3 regions of the Photorhabdus heterorhabditis genome follow, and region 2 is predicted to be linked to each of the others. Evidence: predicted binding sites of a transcription regulator. Region 2 holds the regulator's gene; each other region holds the start of a gene.
The links. The regulator sigma-54, encoded in region 2, starts transcription at its own class of promoters, with help from an activator protein. The targets are predictions, from matches to a motif close to GTTGGCACANNTTTCGCTNT.
Positions count from the first base shown of each region.

Region 1: the regulator sigma-54 is predicted to act here: its motif matches at 3,350-3,369, upstream of glnA (glutamate--ammonia ligase).
Region 3: the regulator sigma-54 is predicted to act here: its motif matches at 4,183-4,202, upstream of glnK (P-II family nitrogen regulator).

Region 1 is NZ_LJCS01000006.1:103,400-110,532, reverse strand. It holds gene AM629_RS24500 (DUF5993 family protein) at 444-602, shown strand; gene AM629_RS04150 (disulfide bond formation protein B) at 617-1,186, shown strand; gene typA (ribosome-dependent GTPase TypA) at 1,254-3,095, opposite strand; gene glnA (glutamate--ammonia ligase) at 3,622-5,031, shown strand; gene glnL (nitrogen regulation protein NR(II)) at 5,188-6,237, shown strand; gene glnG (nitrogen regulation protein NR(I)) at 6,247-7,133, shown strand, end outside.
Region 2 is NZ_LJCS01000010.1:28,053-35,185, forward strand. It holds gene lptC (LPS export ABC transporter periplasmic protein LptC) at 1-489, shown strand, start outside; gene lptA (lipopolysaccharide ABC transporter substrate-binding protein LptA) at 470-1,003, shown strand; gene lptB (LPS export ABC transporter ATP-binding protein) at 1,013-1,738, shown strand; gene rpoN (RNA polymerase factor sigma-54) at 1,766-3,205, shown strand; gene hpf (ribosome hibernation promoting factor) at 3,229-3,516, shown strand; gene ptsN (PTS IIA-like nitrogen regulatory protein PtsN) at 3,656-4,123, shown strand; gene rapZ (RNase adapter RapZ) at 4,199-5,050, shown strand; gene npr (PTS phosphocarrier protein NPr) at 5,050-5,322, shown strand; gene rnk (nucleoside diphosphate kinase regulator) at 5,512-5,922, shown strand; gene AM629_RS05915 (phosphoethanolamine transferase) at 6,250-7,133, shown strand, end outside.
Region 3 is NZ_LJCS01000009.1:82,592-89,724, forward strand. It holds gene AM629_RS05630 (Lrp/AsnC family transcriptional regulator) at 1-428, shown strand, start outside; gene AM629_RS05635 (SmdA family multidrug ABC transporter permease/ATP-binding protein) at 515-2,287, shown strand; gene AM629_RS05640 (SmdB family multidrug efflux ABC transporter permease/ATP-binding protein) at 2,280-4,064, shown strand; gene glnK (P-II family nitrogen regulator) at 4,245-4,583, shown strand; gene amtB (ammonium transporter AmtB) at 4,606-5,889, shown strand; gene tesB (acyl-CoA thioesterase II) at 5,968-6,831, opposite strand; gene AM629_RS05660 (YbaY family lipoprotein) at 7,082-7,133, shown strand, end outside.

The sequences.
Region 1 (7,133 bases), on a different contig from region 2:
ACCAATAATAGTTAAATTGGAGAGTCTTCAAGCAAAGATACTCTTCACCACTTTTAATCGTTTCCTACTTAACTATTAAAGAAAAAACAACTCATACAAACTCTCACCAAATTATAATCACGCTCATCCTTCTGAATGGTGGCAAACATAAATAGTATTGACTACAATTGTTATTAGCAGCACACTACGAATAGTGGGTTAAATCACACACTATTCAAATACCAAAACTTCACTTTAATAATGCAGGTTTGTACGTTTTCAAATGTGATACCAAAAAGAGTTGTTTTCATTAATACCATCAACGCATTTCTTTTAATGGATAACTGCTCGCTTGTATCGAAGTAAACGATCCTAAACTTAGTACGATGAATTCCCTACCCTGAAGAACGCAATCTACTACAGGGAAAGGTCTTAAATGTTCTTAAAAAACAGGAGAACCAACCATGTATATGTTTTTACCTTTTTTACTCGCATTATTTGCGGTTATCACCACCCTATATGGCAAGTATAAAACAAGTTATACCCTATGGGGTCTTCTTTTGGTGACGACTGTAGCTTGGTTTATCCATCATGCAACTGATTCGTTAAATCTATCTTTTTAACTGGAGACAATCGGATGAATCAGGTATTAGCAACAAAACAGAAAATCAGCTACGGCACGATATTCAACATCATTGGATTATTTGGTATTAGTGCCGCACTTACCGTTGCCTTCTATTATCAGTTAGTCCTTTCAGAACTGCCTTGCCCATTATGTTTGTTACAACGGACAGGCATGATAATGATAGGATTTGGTTTCTTATTTAATCTACGCTTTGGTATTAAAAGCGCGCATTACGGTATCGCACTTATTGGCTGTATCGTGACTGGGATTATTGCGATCCGACAAGTGTTTTTACATATAATGCCCGGTGATACCGGTTATGGTTCCGCCCTTTTTGGTCTACATTTTTATACTTGGGCACTCCTTTCCTCCATTATTGCTATAATTGCCATATCAGTCATGCTGATATTAAAAAGTCTGGAAAAAACAACCGAAGAAAAGGAAAACGCACCGGTTTTCGGTCAGATTCTTATTGGTTTATTTGTCCTATTAATTGCAGCAAATTTAATCTCTACCGTTCTGGAGTGTGGTGGCGGGCAATGTGATGACAACCCAACGTTCTACCAATTGCTGGGTAAATAATCTTATTGTTTAAAATTAAAAAACTCAGGGCGCCGTCGGCGCCCTAAGCATTAGTATCACAGTAAGATTACGATGCCTCTTTACTGCGGTACGCACGACGACGTTCGTTTTCTGTCAGATGGCGTTTACGCAGGCGAATAGACACAGGGGTCACTTCTACCAGCTCGTCATCATCAATAAACTCCAGAGCCTGCTCCAAGGTTTTCTTAATATGTGGAGACAGGGTTGTCGCTTCGTCAGTGCCTGACGCACGGACGTTCGTCAGTTTTTTACCCGTCAGACAGTTAACTGTCAGATCATTTGAACGGGAATGAATACCGATCACCTGGCCTTCATACACTTCTGCACCATGGCCCAAGAACAACTTACCGCGATCCTGTAAGCTGTAAAGCGCATAAGCAACCGCTTTACCCTGACCATTAGAAATCATCACACCGTTCTGACGGCGACCAATTTCACCTGGACGAATATCATCATAGTGGCTGAATGTTGCATACAGCAAACCCGTACCGGAAGTCATCGTCATGAACTCAGTACGGAAACCAATCAAACCACGGCTTGGAATAACATAATCAAGGCGCACACGGCCTTTACCGTCTGGCAACATATCACGCAGATCAGCTTTACGCTCACCCAACGCCTGCATTACATCACCCTGATGCTGCTCTTCAATATCCAGCGTCACCTGTTCAAATGGCTCTTGTTTACGGCCATCGATCTCACGGAAGATAACTTTCGGACGGGATACCGCCAGTTCAAAACCTTCACGGCGCATGTTCTCAATCAGAACAGATAAGTGTAATTCACCACGGCCAGAAACACGGAACGCATCCGGATCTTCTGTTTCTTCGACACGCAGTGCCACGTTATGAACCAGCTCTTTCTTCAGGCGCTCAAGGATCTGACGAGAAGTCACATATTTGCCTTCACGACCACAGAAAGGAGAAGTGTTAACACAGAAGTACATACTTACCGTCGGCTCATCAACAGCCAGCGGTGGCAGCGCTTCAACAGCACTAATATCACACAAAGTATCAGAAATATTCAGCTCGCCCAAACCAGTAATCGCAATGATGTCACCGGCTTCAGCTTGCTCGCTCTCAATACGCTCCAGACCCAAGTGGCCCAGCACCTTACCAATTTTGCCGTTCCGGGTTTTCCCTTCGCTATCAATAATAGTGACGTTCTGGTTTGGTTTAACCGTACCGCGCTTGATACGGCCAATCCCGATAACGCCAACATAGTTGTTGTAATCCAGCTGAGAGATCTGCATCTGGAACGAGCCATTAAGGTCAACTTTCGGTGGCTCTACATGCTCAACAATCGCCTGATATAACGGCGTCATATCTTCCGCCATATCTTCATGATCAGTACCAGCAATCCCCATCAATGCAGATGCATAGATAATTGGGAAGTCCAGTTGTTCGTCAGTCGCACCCAAATTGACAAACAGGTCAAATACCTGATCGACAACCCAATCAGGGCGAGCACCTGGACGGTCAACTTTGTTAATGACCACAATCGGTTTCAAACCATGAGCGAACGCTTTCTGTGTCACAAAACGGGTCTGAGGCATTGGCCCATCCATGGCATCGACCAGCAACAGTACGCTGTCAACCATAGACATAACACGTTCTACTTCACCGCCGAAATCGGCATGTCCCGGAGTGTCTACGATATTAATACGGTAGTCATTCCATTTAATGGCGGTATTTTTTGCGAGGATAGTAATTCCACGCTCTTTCTCCAGATCATTGGAGTCCATCACACGCTCTGTCGCTGTCGCACGGTCACCGAAAGTACCGGATTGTTGCAGCAGCTTGTCAACCAGGGTGGTTTTACCGTGGTCAACATGCGCGATGATGGCGATATTACGCAATTTTTCGATCACAAACTTTGCCTCAGGCATTTAGAAATGGCGCGCTATTGTACACACATTGGTCGAAGGACTAAACAGGATCACAATAATCTATTCTTCACAACTTGGTACCTATGGAATTGTGATCCTTTTCACGCCCATAAACAGACGCATTTTCAGCACAAACGCACTAACATGATGCGCGATAGTAACATGATTGCACCAAAATAGTGCAATTCCACTAAACATCAGGATATCCTATCATAGGCATACCCATAACACAGTATATTGCAAGGTGTTAGAAAGTTGGCACGCTTTTCGCAAATCGTTCACAAACACATAATAGTTTGCAAACGAGTAAATAGCCTTGTTAAGGTAAAATGATATATACCCAATGGATTTCAAAATGTATCGCGACGGCAAGAGAACGCATCCCCGGGAGCATAGATAACTCTGTGACCTAAGTGAGTGCAGCCAATAAAGAGGCAACTTGAAAGATAACGGGTATAACTGTGTTTTCTTTAAGTCTTATCACAACCATTTTATCAAGACCGACACAAACCAGGAGAAACCGAGTATGTCCGCTGAACATGTTTTAACCATGATTGAAGAACATCAGGTGAAGTTTATTGATTTGCGTTTCACTGATACCAAAGGCAAAGAACAGCATATGACCATTCCTGCTCATCAGGTTAATGCAGACTTCTTTGAAGATGGCAAAATGTTCGACGGCTCCTCAATTGGCGGGTGGAAAGGCATTAACGAATCTGACATGGTGCTGATGCCAGATCCAAGCACAGCCATGCTTGATCCCTTCTTTGATGATGCCACGCTGATCCTACGTTGCGATATCCTGGAACCAGGCACCATGCAAGGTTATGACCGCGACCCTCGTTCCATATCCAAACGCGCTGAAGATTTCCTACGTTCAAGCGGAATTGCAGATACCGTCCTGTGTGGACCGGAACCTGAATTCTTCCTGTTTGATGACGTGCGTTTTGGCAGTTCCATGTCAGGTTCTTACTATCATCTTGATGATATCGAAGCCGCATGGAACTCTGGGACTCAATACGAAGGTGGCAACAAAGGCCATCGACCAGCAGTAAAAGGCGGTTACGCCCCAGTGCCTCCCGTTGATTCTTCTCAAGATTTGCGTTCAGCCATGTGTCTAACCATGGAAGAAATGGGGCTGGTGGTAGAAGCTCACCATCATGAAGTTGGAACCGCTGGTCAAAATGAAATCGCGACCCGTTTCAACACCATGACCAAAAAAGCTGACGAAACTCAGATTTACAAATACGTCGTGCATAATGTGGCGCACAACTTTGGCAAGACCGCAACCTTTATGCCAAAACCGCTGGTTGGCGATAATGGTTCCGGTATGCATTGCCACATGTCCCTGTCCAAAAACGGCACTAACCTGTTTGCCGGTGACAAATACGGTGGCCTGTCCGAACTAGCGCTATTCTACATCGGCGGTATTATCAAACATGCCCGTGCACTGAATGCGTTTACCAACCCGACAACCAACTCCTATAAACGTCTGGTTCCAGGCTATGAAGCACCCGTTATGCTGGCCTACTCTGCCCGTAACCGTTCTGCATCTATCCGTATTCCTGTTGTGGCAAGCACCAAGGCCCGCCGTATTGAAATACGTTTCCCTGATCCGGCAGCTAACCCTTATCTGGCTTTTGCTGCTCAATTGATGGCAGGTCTTGATGGTATTATCAACAAAATCCATCCGGGTGATGCAATGGATAAAAACTTATATGACCTGCCACCAGAAGAAGCCAAAGAGATCCCAACTGTCGCTTCTTCTCTGGATGAAGCCTTGGCAGCACTGGATACTGACCGCGAATTCTTGACTCGCGGTGGTGTATTCACCGACGACGCCATTGATGCTTATATTGAATTGAAAAACAGCGAAATGGAACGTGTCCGCCTGACACCACATCCACTAGAGTTTGAGCTGTATTACAGCGTGTAACTAACAGCCCTATTCCTGCTGATCATTTTTTGTTGCCGTGAAACCTTTAGCCCATCTTCGGATGGGCCTTTTTCCCACTTTCCGAGTTCAGGCTTTTGCTGGGTTTTACGCTCGAACATGATACAGTGCACCAAAAAGGTGCAGGAGTGTAACCAGATGAAAACGGAAAATCTGCCCGATACTGGGCAAATACTAAACTCACTGATTAACAGCGTGCTGGTACTGGATACTGACCTTGTGATCCGTTACGCCAACCATTCAGCACTGCAATTATTAGCTCAGAGTGCTCGTAAACTATTTGGTACACCTCTTCCAGTATTGTTTAGTTATTTTTCACTGGATACAGAATTGATGCACTCCAGTCTGGTCAGTGGTCAGAGTTTCACTGATAACGAAGTGACGTTAGTGGTTGATAACCGCTCTCACATCATGTCGCTCAGTGCCCAACCGATTTCCGAGCAGTTCATCTTGCTGGAACTGGCACCTATGGATAGTCAACGCCGGTTAAGCCAAGAGCAGGTACAACAAGCCCAACAGATAGCTGCACGGGAATTGGTTCGGGGGCTGGCACATGAAATCAAAAATCCCCTCGGCGGGCTGAGGGGAGCCGCGCAATTACTTTCAAGAGCGCTGCCTGACCCTGCTTTACAGGAATATACCCAAGTGATTATTGAACAAGCCGACCGGTTACGTCATCTGGTAGACAGACTACTTGGGCCACAACATCCGGGCGAACAAATTAAGCAAAGCATTCATTATGTTGCTGAGCGGGTCTACCAGTTAGTCTCACTGGAAATGCCGGATAACGTGACACTAATAAAAGATTACGATCCCAGCCTGCCAGAACTGGCCCACTACCCTGATCAGATTGAACAAGTTTTACTGAACATCACCCGTAATGCCTTGCAAGCACTGGGAAAACAGGGAGGTTCTATTACCCTGCGTACCCGTACCGCCTTTCAGATCACCCTACATGGTGAACGCTATCGTCTGGCGGCCAGAATTGACGTGGAAGATAACGGGCCGGGTATCCCGCCACAGATTCAGGACACCTTATTTTACCCGATGGTCAGTGCTCATGAAGGTGGAACAGGTCTTGGTCTATCGATTGCTCGCAGCTTGATAGATCAACACTCCGGCAAAATAGAATTTACCAGTTGGCCGGGGCACACAGAATTTTCTATCTACTTACCGATCAAGAAATAGAGGATAACTATGCAACCGGGAAAAATCTGGATCGTTGATGATGATAACTCAATCCGCTGGGTACTTGAGCGGGCGTTAAGCAGTGCGGGAATGGAATGTACCAGCTTTGCAGATGCTGATAGCGTATTGACCGCACTGGCGCAAACCACGCCTGATGTCTTGATTTCGGATATCCGTATGCCGGGAATGAATGGACTAAACCTGCTGAATAACATCAAGCAGAATAATCCATTACTGCCCGTCATCATTATGACTGCCCACTCAGATCTGGATGCCGCAGTCAGTGCCTATCAGCAAGGGGCTTTTGATTACTTACCAAAACCCTTTGATATTGATGAAACAGTCGCACTGCTGGAACGGGCGCTTAGCCACTCCCGCGAACAGAATCAACCAACCAGAAACCCGCAGGCCGTCACACCAGTTTCCGACATGATAGGTGAAGCGCCTGCCATGCAGGACGTTTACCGTATCATTGGCCGCCTCTCCCGTTCTTCTATCAGTGTCCTGATTAATGGCGAATCCGGTACAGGAAAAGAATTGGTGGCCCACGCCCTGCATCGCCACAGTCCACGGGCTAATAAACCATTTATTGCGCTCAATATGGCAGCGATTCCCAAGGATTTGATTGAATCAGAGCTATTTGGTCATGAAAAAGGCGCTTTTACTGGCGCCAATCAGGTACGTCACGGACGATTTGAACAGGCCAATAACGGTTCGCTGTTTCTTGATGAAATTGGTGATATGCCACTGGACATTCAGACTCGCCTGTTACGAGTATTAGCAGAAGGCCAGTTTTACCGGATTGGCGGTTACGCACCGGTAAAAGTAGATGTACGAATTATCGCTGCAACCCATCAAGATCTAGAATGTTTGGTAGCAAAAGGCAAATTCCGTGA
Region 2 (7,133 bases):
GAACCGTCTTCTGCCGCAGATAACAACCAGCCGACATATCAAAGTCAGGAAACCATAACCTTTGTTTATGATCCTACTGGTAAGCTGACATATAAACTGGTCTCTGATGATGTCCAGAATTATGCTGAGCCAAAAATCACCTGGTTTACCAAACCAGTATTAATTACATATGATTCAAATGCCATTGCTACATGGACAGTACGTTCTAACAAAGCAAAATTGACTAATGATAAAATGCTCTATCTTTACGGAGATGTGCAAGTTGACAGCCTGACTGATACGTCACAATTACAACGTATTACTACAGAGAATGCTGTCGTCAACCTGGTAACCCAGGATGTCTCATCCGATGATCAGGTCACACTTATCGGTGTAGGGCTGAAATCCGTAGGAATGAAAATGCGTGGCAATCTGCGGAACAAAACCGCTGAACTGATTGAAAAGGTTAACACCTACTATGAAATCCAACATGAACAACAGAATCCGTAATGCTTTTATTGCCAGTGCTATTTTTGTGGTCAGCCTTCCCGCATTAGCACTAAAAGATGACACCCAGAAACCAATTTATATTGATTCTGACAAGCAATCCCTTGACATGACAGGAAACACTGCCACATTTACAGAAAATGTGATCGTTAAACAGGGCTCTATTGATATCCACGCCGACAAAGTCGTTATAACCCGCCCGAATGGTGATTCTAAAAAAATGATTGTTGAGGCATTCGGTAATCCTGTAACTTTCTATCAGTTACAGGATAACGGCAAACCAATCAAAGGCCGCGGTGCAAAAATGCGCTACGAAATGGATAAAGAGCTGGTTACACTGACTGGCAACGCCTATCTGGAACAGTTGAACAGCAATATAAAAGGCGACCGGATCACCTATTTGGTGCCAACCCAGCAAATGGAAGCATTCAGTGACAAAGGTAAACGAGTGACAACCGTCCTGTTACCTTCTCAGTTACAGGAAGAAGGCCCTGGGGCTAACAACAAGAGTAAATAACGATAATATATGGCAACACTAAACGCAGCAAACCTGGCAAAAGCTTATAAAGGCCGTAAGGTCGTTGAAAATGTCAGCCTGAACGTGAACTCCGGTGAAATTGTTGGCCTGCTTGGGCCCAACGGTGCTGGGAAAACCACAACTTTTTATATGGTCGTGGGGATTGTTTCACGGGATACCGGAACCATTACCATTGATAATGAAGATATCAGCTTACTGCCACTTCACGAGCGGGCACGCCGTGGTATTGGTTATTTACCTCAGGAAGCTTCAATTTTCCGCCGTCTGAGCGTCTTCGACAATCTGATGGCCGTATTGGAAATCCGCAAGGATCTAACTCAGGAACAGCGGAAAGAACGTGCCGAAGAGCTAATGGAAGAGTTCCATATCAGCCATCTCCGTGACAACCTTGGTCAATCACTATCCGGCGGTGAACGTCGCCGTGTAGAAATTGCCCGTGCGCTAGCAGCCAATCCTAAATTTATTTTACTGGATGAACCCTTTGCAGGCGTAGATCCCATCTCAGTTATCGATATCAAAAAGATCATTCAGCATTTGAGAGATTATGGACTAGGCGTTCTTATCACAGACCATAACGTCCGTGAAACATTGGATGTATGTGAGCGTGCTTATATTGTTAGCCAAGGGCATCTGATTGCTCATGGCACACCTAATGACATCCTTAGTAATGAACAGGTGAAGCGTGTTTACTTAGGCGAAGGTTTCCGGCTCTAATTCAGCCAGGAGAATTGAAATAATTCTATGAAGCAAAGTTTGCAACTCAGGCTTAGTCAGCAACTGGCAATAACACCACAGCTTCAACAAGCCATTCGTTTGTTGCAACTTTCTACGCTTGAGCTGCAACAGGAAATACAACAAGCGTTAGAAATGAACCCTTTGCTTGAACAGGATGAAGAGTACCAGGAAATCGGCAGTCAGGAATCTCCTGACAACGAAACTGAAGCTATGGATACGCTTGATGCCCTGCAACAAAAGGATATGCCAGACGAGCTACCACTAGATGCAAGCTGGGATGAGATTTACACAGCCGGAACGCCTTCTGGTACACGTAATGACTATAGTGCTGATGAATTGCCACTTTACCAAGGCGAGACAACTCAAACCCTACAAGACTATTTGATGTGGCAAGCAGAGCTGACTCCATTCACGGAAACAGATGCCGCCATTGCCACATCAATTATTGACGCCATAGATGATACAGGTTATCTCACTGTGCCACTGGAAGATATTCTTGCTAGTATTGGTGACAATCAACTCACTTTGGCAGAAGTAGAAACCGTGCTAAAACGGGTACAGCATTTTGATCCTATAGGTGTCGCGGCCCGTGATCTAAAAGATTGCCTTCTGATCCAGCTATCAATGTTCCCACCAGAAACACCTTATCTGCAAGAAGCAAAATTGATCGTCTGCGAACATCTGGAGTTGCTGGGTCATCGGGATTTCCGTAATTTAATCCGCCTTAGTCGCCTGAAAGAAGATACACTGAAAGAAGTCATAAATTTAATTCAGTCACTTGAACCAAGACCTGGTCTGGCGGTAAATACGGGTGAATCGCAGTATGTCATCCCTGATGTGTTAGTTCGAAAAGAAAGTGAATACTGGCAAGTAGAACTGAACGCAGATAACACTCCTCGTTTACGCATCAATCAGCATTATGCGGAACTTGGACAACATACACGCAATGAAAGTGATTGCCAGTTTATCCGCAATAACTTACAGGAAGCGAAGTGGCTTATCAAAAGTCTGGAAAGCCGAAATGACACCCTACTAAAAGTTACGCGTTGCATTGTAGAGCAGCAACAGGAATTTTTCGAACATGGCGAAGAACATATGAAACCTATGGTTCTGGCAGACATTGCTTTCCAGGTTGATATGCATGAATCTACCATTTCTAGGGTGACTACCCAGAAATTCCTGCACAGTCCGCGTGGTATTTTTGAATTGAAGTATTTTTTCTCCAGCCATGTTAATACAGAAAGTGGGGGCGAAGCCTCTTCAACTGCAATACGGGCTTTGGTGAAAAAACTGGTAGCAGCGGAAAACCCCGCCAAACCATTAAGTGACAGCAAACTGACGAGCATGCTGACCGACCAAGGCATCGTAGTTGCCCGACGGACTGTCGCAAAATATCGAGAGTCGTTATCCATTCCGCCATCAAACCAACGTAAGCGTCTGGTTTGAAATGAACAGATAAGGAAGACAATATGCAACTCAAAATAACTGGCCACAATATTGAAATTACTGATGCATTACGCGACATTATCACTGCAAAATGCAGCAAGCTGGATCAATATTTCGACAGGATCAACCTGACTCAGGTAATCCTCCGGGTGGAAAAGGTGCAACAAATCGCTGAGGCTACTGTACATATTAACGGAGGTGAGTTGCACGCATCCTCAGAACATGAGGATATGTATGCAGCAATTGATGGACTGGTCGACAAACTAGCTCGTCAGCTAACCAAACATAAAGACAAACTCAGACAACATTAACAACCCTTTTAACGAAAGCTGTAGTTTTTAAAGGCTACAGTAACAACAGCGGAGTTTTGCTGTAAACAGTGCAAAAATACCGGATGCCACAGATAATCTATGGTATCCGGTATCAATAGGCACCTAAGCGAATAGAAAAATGAATAACCAAGCAGATTTACTATTAAGCTCAGTCCTTTCCCTTGAATGTACACGTAATAATGTACATTGTTCGAGCAAAAAACGGGCTTTAGAGATTATCAGTGAGCTGGCATCTAAGCAGCTCAAATTACCAGAGAATATCGTATTCGAAGCAATATTGACCCGCGAAAAAGTGGGCACTACTGGAATTGGCAGTGGTATTGCTATCCCTCACGGTAAACTGGATGAAAATAGCTCGGATAAAACTGTTGGGGTTTTCCTTAATCTGGAACAACCTATTGCTTTTGATGCTATTGATAATCAACCCGTTGATTTGCTGTTTGCTTTACTGGTTCCAAACGATCAATGCCAGACCCACTTACATACATTGTCATTGATTGCCAAACGTCTTGCAGATAAAAATCTCTGCCGTCGTTTAAGATCAGCACAAAGTGATGAAGAACTTTACGCAATTATCACTGAATAGCTGTTGCAATGAATGGAAAGCAACAGATAGCAGTGGCTCATAACAACCACTGAGAAATTTAAGGGGAGTCGCCTCATGGTGCTGATGATAGTCAGTGGCCGTTCCGGTTCGGGTAAATCCGTTGCCTTGCGCGCGCTGGAAGATATGGGTTTTTATTGTGTGGATAACTTGCCGGTAGTATTGCTGCCGGAATTAGCAGATACGCTGGCTGACCGCGATATTTCTGCTGCTGTCAGTATTGACGTAAGAAACATGCCGGAATCACCAGAAATTTTCGAAGAAGCACTGACTAAACTACCGACCAGTTTCTCACCACAATTACTGTTTCTTGACGCTGACCGTAATACGTTAATCCGCCGTTACAGCGATACTCGCCGCTTGCATCCGTTATCAAGCAAAAATCTCTCTCTGGAAAGTGCGATTGATCAAGAAAGCGATCTGCTGGAGCCTCTTCGTTCAAGAGCCGATCTCATTATCGACACTTCGGAAATGTCAGTCCATGAACTGGCTGAGATGTTAAGGACTCGTCTGTTAGGCAAACGAGAACGCGAGCTGACAATGGTTTTTGAATCTTTCGGCTTTAAGCATGGTATTCCAATTGACGCCGATTATGTTTTTGACGTACGTTTCCTGCCAAATCCACACTGGGACCCGAAACTACGGCCAATGACAGGTCTTGATCGTCCCGTCGCCGCTTTCCTTGACCGCCATACGGAAGTGCATAACTTCATCTATCAAACCCGCAGTTATCTTGAACTGTGGCTACCCATGCTTGAAACGAATAACCGCAGCTATCTAACTGTTGCTATTGGTTGCACTGGTGGTAAACACCGTTCTGTTTATGTAGCAGAACAATTGGCTGATTATTTCCGTTCTCGTGGTAAAAATGTACAGTCACGCCACCGTACTCTCGAAAAGCGAAAATAATGACCGTCAAGCAGAAGCTTGAAATCAAAAATCGGCTGGGAATGCATGCTCGGCCTGCAATGAAACTGTATGACCTGGTACAGCTTTTTAAATCCCACGTTATCTTGCGCAATGATAGCCATGTTGAAGCTGAAGCCAGCAGTGTGATTGCCATGCTGATGCTGGATTCAGAAAAAGGCAGCTATATTGAAGTTGAAGCCAGCGGTCCAGATGAAGAGCTGGCTCTTGCAGCTATCATTGATCTATTTAATTCGGGATTTGACGAAGAATAACATCACCTACTCACTAGGGCCTTATCATGCTTTTCACCGTTTTTCATTAGCAACACAAAACAGTTCGTGATCATGATCTCTTTCTTTTCGAGTAAGAACAGCCTACTATCAGGTTAATTATTTTAAATAACACCCCCCTCCTTACGGTGCGGGGTGTTATTTTGTGTTGGAATCCATTTGGAGTGTGGTATGACTAAACCAGCAATTATTATCAACGAATTAGACGCGGAACGTTTAGACTCCCTGTTGGAACAACCGGCGTTTGCAGATACTAGTATCGCTGACGCTTTGAATGAGGAGCTGGATCGTGCAGAGATTGTACCGCCAGCAGAAATTCCATCAGACGTCGTGACTATGAACAGCCGGATTCGTTTCCTTGATCTAACAAGCAGCGAAGAGCGGGTACGAACTTTAGTTTATCCAGCATCACTGCAAGACAGTTCAGACCAGCTTTCTGTCATGGCTCCTCTGGGTGCTGCATTACTGGGGCTTCGTATTGGCGATGAAATCAGTTGGAAATTGCCAAATGGCGAAGAAACTCGGGTAAAAGTATTAGAATTACTTTACCAACCAGAAGCTGCCGGTGAACTACACCGTTAATTCAGTACGCCCATTTAAATCATGGCTGATCACAAATAATTGAATCTGAGTATCTCTTATTAACCAGCGATACTCATTTCTGGCAGCGGGGCGGGATTCTACTTTGCAGAAAAATCAATCTCCACACAGATATTGATAATTTCGCATATTCAATATGATTTTATTGATAGGTTTTGATATCTCTTTTGTGTGTTTATGGAGCACAAAAAAGGGCTATTTTTACCCATAATAACCACATTAAAAGTGTGAAATCCGGCCCTATTGTGGCGATAGAATGCAAAAGAAGGTATAATAATACATACTTTATTTTTCATAAAATTAAATAACATGAAATTAATTGATCGTAGATATTATAAATATATTTTAGCTATAGTTATTGGATTAGGTTTAACTTATCTATTGAATCCTTTCATCTTTCAAAAAGATTCCAGTATACCTCACTTGTCAACTTTTTCACTGTTATTATCCATTTTCCTTCTAATTAAGGAAAAAAACAAGATCCTAAACAGTATTGGAGGTGTACTCCTTTTCTTTCTTCTCATCCAAATAAATTATTCTCTTATTTTTAGCGAAAGAATATCAGTATCAGTTCTTGATTCATTTGTTGAGACGAATAAAAAAGAATCATTATCTATGGTCAGTCATTTATTTTTCATAATGTTACTACCAGCAATAATCGTAACAATAGCTTTATTTTACTTAATAATTAAGAAGACAAGAAACATTCATTATCACATATCATTTAAAGCATTACCTATATTTGTTTTTTTTACTACATTTTATCTTAGTGTTTCTGCTATAGATAAGCAATTATTATCAGACATTAAAGAGGATGATAAAACAGTTGGGCGATTTATAAGAGACAGATATCCCGCTGTCATTGGGGACTTTGCTTATTTGTATATTTCCAGAAATTCAAATGATAAGTATGCAGATATAAGTGAAATAAAGAAATTCAACGATTCAATAATAGGAAAGAAAAATAATGATATTGACACTATTATTTTTATAATTGGTGAATCATCATTATCAACTCATTATAGTGCATATGGATATGAGTTAAATACGACGCCAAACATGCATAATATATTTTCCTCTAACGGAGGATGTATAATTAATAACGCACATTCTAGCGCACCAATAACAAGAAACTCTATCTCTATGTCTCTTGCATTTCATACACCTGAAAGCGAAGAAAACTTATTTAAAAA
Region 3 (7,133 bases), on a different contig from region 2:
TATTACAGAAAGATTGCAGCTTGTCACTGAATGCATTGGCGGAAGCAGTTAATCTTACCTCCACACCTTGCTGGAAACGGCTAAAACGGCTTGAAGATGAAGGATATATCGTTGGCAAAGTTGCTCTGCTTGACAGTGAAAAGTTAGGATTAGGATTGACAGTGATTGTGATGATAAGAACGCAGCAGCATAACAGTGGTTGGTATGAGCAATTTGTGGCATTTATAAAGCAGATGCCAGAAGTTTTAGCTTTTTACCGGATGGCTGGTGAATGTGATTATCTAATGCATGTAGAAGTTGTGGATATGAAAAGTTATGATCTGTTCTATAAGCGTATGGTTAACGGTATTCCTGGATTGATTGATGTTACATCTAGCTTTGCGATGGAAAAAATAAAATATACTACTGCATTGCCGATACCAGAATAACTGATTATTATTTAGAAAATTAGTTCAATCACTCTGAATTTTGATCGATATTTACATTATTTATTTCTACTTCGGGATATACACGTGTGAGATTGTTTTCTCAATTAAGTTGGTACTTCCGCAGCGAGTGGCGTCGCTATCTTGGAGCAGTGACTCTGCTTATTATTATCTCTATTTTGCTACTGATTCCTCCATACCTAGTGGGTGCAATTGTTGACGGTATTAGTACCGGATCTATGTCATCTAACCAATTGATGGTATGGGTTGGTGTTATGCTGGTCGTTGCATTGATGGTTTATATTCTGCGTTATATATGGCGTTTATGGTTGTTTGGGGCGTCATATCAATTAGCGATTAAATTACGCAATAATTTTTACCGGCAGCTTAGCCGTCAAAATCCCGAATTTTATCTGCGTCACCGTACGGGGGATTTGATGGCCCGTGCTACTAATGATGTGGATCGTGTAGTATTTGCTGCGGGTGAAGGTGTTCTTACTTTAGTTGACTCGTTGGTTATGGGTTGCTCAGTGATGATTATGATGAGTGTACAAATCAGCTGGCAGTTAACTCTGCTATCTTTGTTACCTATGCCTATTATGGCAATTATCATTAAACGATATGGTGATCAGCTTCATGGCCGTTTCAAATCCGCACAAGGTGCATTTTCTGCTCTGAATAACCAAGTCCAAGAGAGTTTGAGCAGTATCCGAATGATCAAGGCATTTGGCCTTGAAGATCTGCAATCAAATCAGTTTGAACAGGTTGCTGTGGAAGCTGGCCGTAAGAATATGTATGTTGCTAAAGTGGATGCCAGATTTGATCCGACAATTTTTATTGCGATCGGTATGTCAAATTTTTTGGCTATAGGTGGTGGTAGCTGGATGGTGTTGAATGGTGTTTTGACACTTGGTGAACTCACTAGTTTCGTGATGTATCTCGGCCTGATGATTTGGCCAATGTTGGCGTTGGCGTGGATGTTTAATATTGTTGAACGGGGAAGTGCTGCATACAGCCGTATCCGTAGTTTGTTGCAAGAGCCGCCGGTCATTGAGGATGGTACCCGCCATTTATCGCCTGAACGTAGTACTTTGAATGTAAATATCAAAGCGTTTAATTATCCACAAAGTAACAAGACTGTTCTGAGTCAGATTAATTTCTGTTTAGCTCCCGGGCAGTTGCTGGGGATTTGTGGTCCGACCGGCTCAGGTAAGAGCACGCTACTTGCGCTGATACAAAGACAGTTTGATGTGACTGATGGGGAAATTCTTTTCCAATCGATAAAAATTACTGATATCCGGTTAGATGAGTGGCGAGCGCGGTTTGCTGTTGTAAATCAAACACCTTTTCTATTTTCAGATACAGTTGCTAGGAATATTGCTTTGGGATGTCCAGATGCAACACAGGAACAAATTGAAGAGGTTGCCCGTCTTGCCAATGTCCATGAAGATATTCTTAGTTTACCTGAGGGATATCAAACGGAAGTGGGTGAGCGTGGTGTGATGCTATCTGGTGGACAGAAACAACGCATTTCTATTGCCAGGGCTTTACTTTTAGATGCAGAGATTTTAATTCTGGATGATTCTTTATCGGCAGTTGATGGGCAAACTGAGTACAATATTTTGCAAAACCTTAGCCAATGGAGGCAACAACGCACCGTTATTATCAGTGCTCACCGCCTATCTGCATTAACTGATGCAGATAATATTCTGGTGATGCAGCAAGGTTCTGTTATACATCAAGGGCGGCACCAACAATTGGTAGAACAGCCAGGATGGTATCGTGATATGTATCATTATCAGCAACTTGAAGCAGCACTAGATGACGAGGATGGAGTAGTAGAAGGAAATAAAGATGACTAAGGTTCGTCAATTGTGGCCTTCTCTGAAACGTCTGTTAGTTTATGGAAAAAATTATCGTAAACCATTAGGGCTGGCGGTACTGATGCTGTGGGGGGCTGCAATTGCGGAAGTAAGCGGCCCGGTTTTAATTAGTTATTTTATCGATAATATGGTTGCAACGGGTAATATGCCTGTTGAAGTGGTTACAGGGCTAGCTATAACCTTTGTTGTTTTGCAACTGATTACAGCTGCATTGCATTATTTTCAAGCTTTATTATTTAATCAAGTGTCAGTTGATGTAGTTCAGCAACTTCGTACTGATGTGATGAATGCAGCATTGCGCCAGCCTTTAAGTGCTTTTGATAATCAACCGGTCGGGCAATTGATTTCCCGTGTAACGAACGATACTGAAGTTATTAAAGATCTTTATGTCAATGTGGTTCCAGCAGTATTCCACAGTATAGCACTAATTGGCGCGATGCTGATTGCTATGTTTATGCTGGAATGGCGTATGGCATTGGTTGCTATTCTTATTTTCCCTGTTGTGTTGATTGTCATGGCAATATATCAGCACTTGAGTACACCTATTATTCGGCGGGTACGTAGTTATCTGGCTGATATTAATGATAACTTTAACGAGATCATCAATGGAATGCATGTTGTTCAGCAATTCAGGCAACAGGCTCGTTTTGGTGAGCGTATATTGTTGACTAACCGTGCTCATTATAAAGTGAGAATGCAGGCACTACGGTTGGATGGGATTTTATTGAGGCCATTACTGAGTTTGTTATCGGCTATGGTGTTGTGTGGTCTTATAGTGCTGTTTGGATTCAGTGGATCAGGAGTGATTGGTGTTGGGGTATTGTATGCTTTTATTAATTACTTGGGGCGACTGAATGAACCACTAATCGAACTGGCTGCTCAGCAATCTATCCTGCAACAAGCTGTAGTTTCTGGTGAGAGGATATTTGAGTTAATGGATAGTCCTCAACAAGGTTATGGCATAGATAGTCAGCCGTTATCCAGCGGTCGGATTGAAATAGAAAATTTGAGTTTTTCTTACCGAGATAACAAAGTAGTGTTACAAGATATCAATGTGCAGATTCCGACCCACGGTTTTGTTGCTTTGGTTGGGCATACTGGCAGTGGTAAAAGTACGTTGGCAAATTTACTGATGGGGTATTACCCGTGGCAGAAGGGGGAAATTTACCTTGACGGACGATCTGTATCATCCTTGTCTCATTCGGTGTTACGTAATGGAGTGGCAATAGTTCAGCAGGACCCGGTTGTTCTTGTTGACTCTTTCTTTGGTAATATTACGCTTGGTCGGAATATCTCAGAAGAGAAAGTCTGGCAGGTATTGGAAACAGTACAATTAGCTGAATTAGTACGTTCATTGTCTAATGGTCTTCATACTATCTTGGGAGAGCAGGGTAATACGTTGTCAGCAGGGCAAAAACAATTGCTTGCTATGGCGAGGGTGTTAGTGCAAACACCACAAATTTTAATCCTTGATGAAGCGACAGCAAATATCGATTCAGGTACAGAACAAGCGATACAACAGGCTTTGAGATTGATTCGTCAGCAAACGACTTTGATTGTTATTGCTCACCGTTTGTCCACTATTGTAGAAGCCGATACTATTCTAGTGCTGCATCGTGGTGCAATTATTGAACAAGGACGCCATCAGCAGTTATTGGCGGAATGTGGGCGTTATTATCAGATGTATCAGCTACAACAAGTAGGTGATACATTAAATGAATGCGGCGCAATTTCTGAGAAAGAGATATTGATTTAACCTTATTTGCACTAATCTAGTGCGCTAATGGGGGAGTACATTCGTTGCTCTCCCTTTCTTCCTCTCCCCGTAATTTGTATTTTCTTTATTATTATTTGATTTTTATATGTTTTTAATTTCTGGCACATCCCTTGCTATCTACTTAATTGCAAACACAATAACCGAGTGGTAGGAGGATATATGAAGCTCATTACGACAATTATAAAGCCATTCAAACTGGAGGATATAAGGGGGGCTCTTTCTGGTCTAGGTGTTCAGGGGCTGACTATAACAGAAGTAAAAGGATTTGGTCGTCAGAAAGGGCATGCCGAGCTTTATCGTGGAGCTGAATACAGCCTTAACTTTTTACCTAAAGTAAAGATAGATATCGCTGTAGCAGATGAATTAGTTGAGGAGGTAATTCATGCTATTCAGCAATCCGCTTTCACTGGAAAAGTTGGTGACGGTAAGATTTTTGTTATCGAATTACAGCAAGTTATTCGTATCAGAACAGGCGAAACCAATGATGCAGCACTATAAGTCACTGATAGAGATAATATATATGAAAAGACAATTCTCTGTGGCTGTCGGTATTGCAGCCAGTTGTTTACCATCATTATCTCAAGCGGCAGAAAGTGTTGCCGACAAAGCAGATAATACTTTTATGATGATTTGTACAGTACTTGTTTTGTTTATGACAATTCCGGGCATTGCTCTGTTTTACGGTGGATTGTTGCGGAGCAAAAATGTTTTATCTCTGATGGCTCAGGTTATGGTGAGTTTTGCTCTGGTATGTGTGTTGTGGATAATTTACGGTTACAGCTTGGCTTTTGAACCGGGAAATGGTTTCTTCGGTAGTTTTAGTCAGATGATGTTGAAGAACTTGGTATTGACTGATTTAACTGGCAGTTTTTATCAATTAATTCATGTGGCATTTCAAGGGTCTTTTGCTTGTATTACAGTCGCCTTGATTACTGGTGCCTTAGGGGAACGTATTCGCTTTCCAGCTTTATTGATTTTCAGTGTGTTATGGTTGACGTTTTCTTATCTACCTATGGCGCATATGGTTTGGGGAGGGGGGATACTTTCACAAGATGGGGCGCTAGATTTTGCTGGTGGCACGGTTGTGCATATTAACGCGGCTGTAGCAGGGCTGGTTGGTGCTTATTTATTGGGAAAACGTACTGGTTTTGGGAAAGAAGCATTCAAGCCACATAATCTACCAATGGTTTTCATCGGTACAGCTGTACTTTATATCGGTTGGTTTGGTTTTAATGCAGGTTCTGCTGGTGAAGCTAATGAGATAGCTGCTCTAGCATTTTTGAATACAGTTGTGGCGACAGCCGCTGCTATTTTATCGTGGATTTTCGCTGAATGGTTCTTCCGTAATAAGCCATCACTTTTGGGTGCCTGTTCAGGCTGTATTGCTGGGCTGGTTGGTGTTACACCGGCTGCGGGAACGGTTGGTGTCGGTGGGGCTCTTATCATTGGTCTGATAGCAGGTTTTGCAGGACTTTGGGGAGTCGTGATCCTGAAAAGGTGGTTACGTGCTGATGATGTGTGTGATGTATTTGGTATACACGGCGTATGTGGGATAGTTGGTTGTCTTTTGACCGGGATTTTTACAGCTAAGTCGTTGGGAGGAACCGGTTATTCTGAAGGAATAGCTATGTTGGAGCAAGTTAGTATCCAAGCTTTCAGCATATTAGTTTGTGTAGTTTGGTCAGTAATCGTTGCGTTTATTGCTTTCAAAATAGCGGATCTACTGGTAGGGCTGCGGGTTACTGTTGAAACTGAAAGAGAAGGATTGGATATTAATGCTCACGGCGAAAGTGCTTATAACTAATCTGTAATATAAACGAAACGGCAGCGGTAAGGCCATAAAGTGTGATATTGGTTTCTTATTTGCTGCCTTTGTTACATTTTATTTGGTTCGCTTTCTAATCAGTCCTTCTTGTACAGTCGAGGCGATAAGTACCCCTTCGCGGTTGTAAATCTGTCCACGAACAAAGCCACGGGCCCCAGAGGCTGATGGGCTGTCTATAGCATATAGTAACCAGTCGTCCAGTTTAAATGGGCGGTGGAACCACATGGAATGGTCAATAGTTGCTATCTGGATATTTTTCTCAAGAAATCCAACACCATGAGGCTGCAATGCTGTTGGTAGAAAGTTAAAATCAGAGGCATAGCCAAGTAAGTATTGATGAATTAAAGGATTAGCAGGCATATCACCATTACTGCGAAACCAGACATAGCGTATAGGTTCTTCTGGTGGACAATTAAACGGGCTGTAATATTTTACGGGCCTCATTTCAAACGGGCATGGGTAGAGAAAAATATTTTGCATTCTTTGGGGTAATAGGTGAGATATTTTCTTCGCAATTTCATCTTGAGGGGTGAGTTCTTCTGGATATGGTACATCTGGCATCATATTTTGGTGTTCGAAACCTTCTTCATAGCTTTGGAATGAGGCTGTCATATAAAAGATAGGTTTGCCATTTTGAATCGCGCTCACTCGTCGGGCGCTGAAACTTCCTCCATCACGTAAAATTTCAACGTCATAGACGATAGGTTTACTACTGTCTCCGGGACGTAAGAAATAGCTGTGGAAAGAATTACTGATCCGATTATCTGCGACAGTTTGTGTGGCAGCATAGAGTGCTTGACCGATCACTTGCCCTCCGAAAACCTGAGGAAAACCTAAGTCTTTACTTTGACCCCGGTAAATGCCTTCTTCAATTTTTTCTAGATTCATCAAATTGATCAGATTGTGTAATGACTTACTCATAATATGCCTTTGTTTTTTATTGGGTTATTAGAAATATAACAGGTGATTATTGTCCCATTAATGAATGATAAATAAATAACTAAATTGTAAATGTTTCAGGCCCTGATAGTAGTGCAATAAAGAATATGAGATTTATCTGGGACTTATATTCATTTTTCTAATCTATAATTTAGGTGGCTTAGATTTAATGGTTTGATATTCAAATTCATTTTATTATTTATATAGATCAGTTAAGAATGGAGAAGTGTGTATGAAATTATGGCAAATATCTACGAGTGTATTACTGGCAGCTGCTTTGGTTG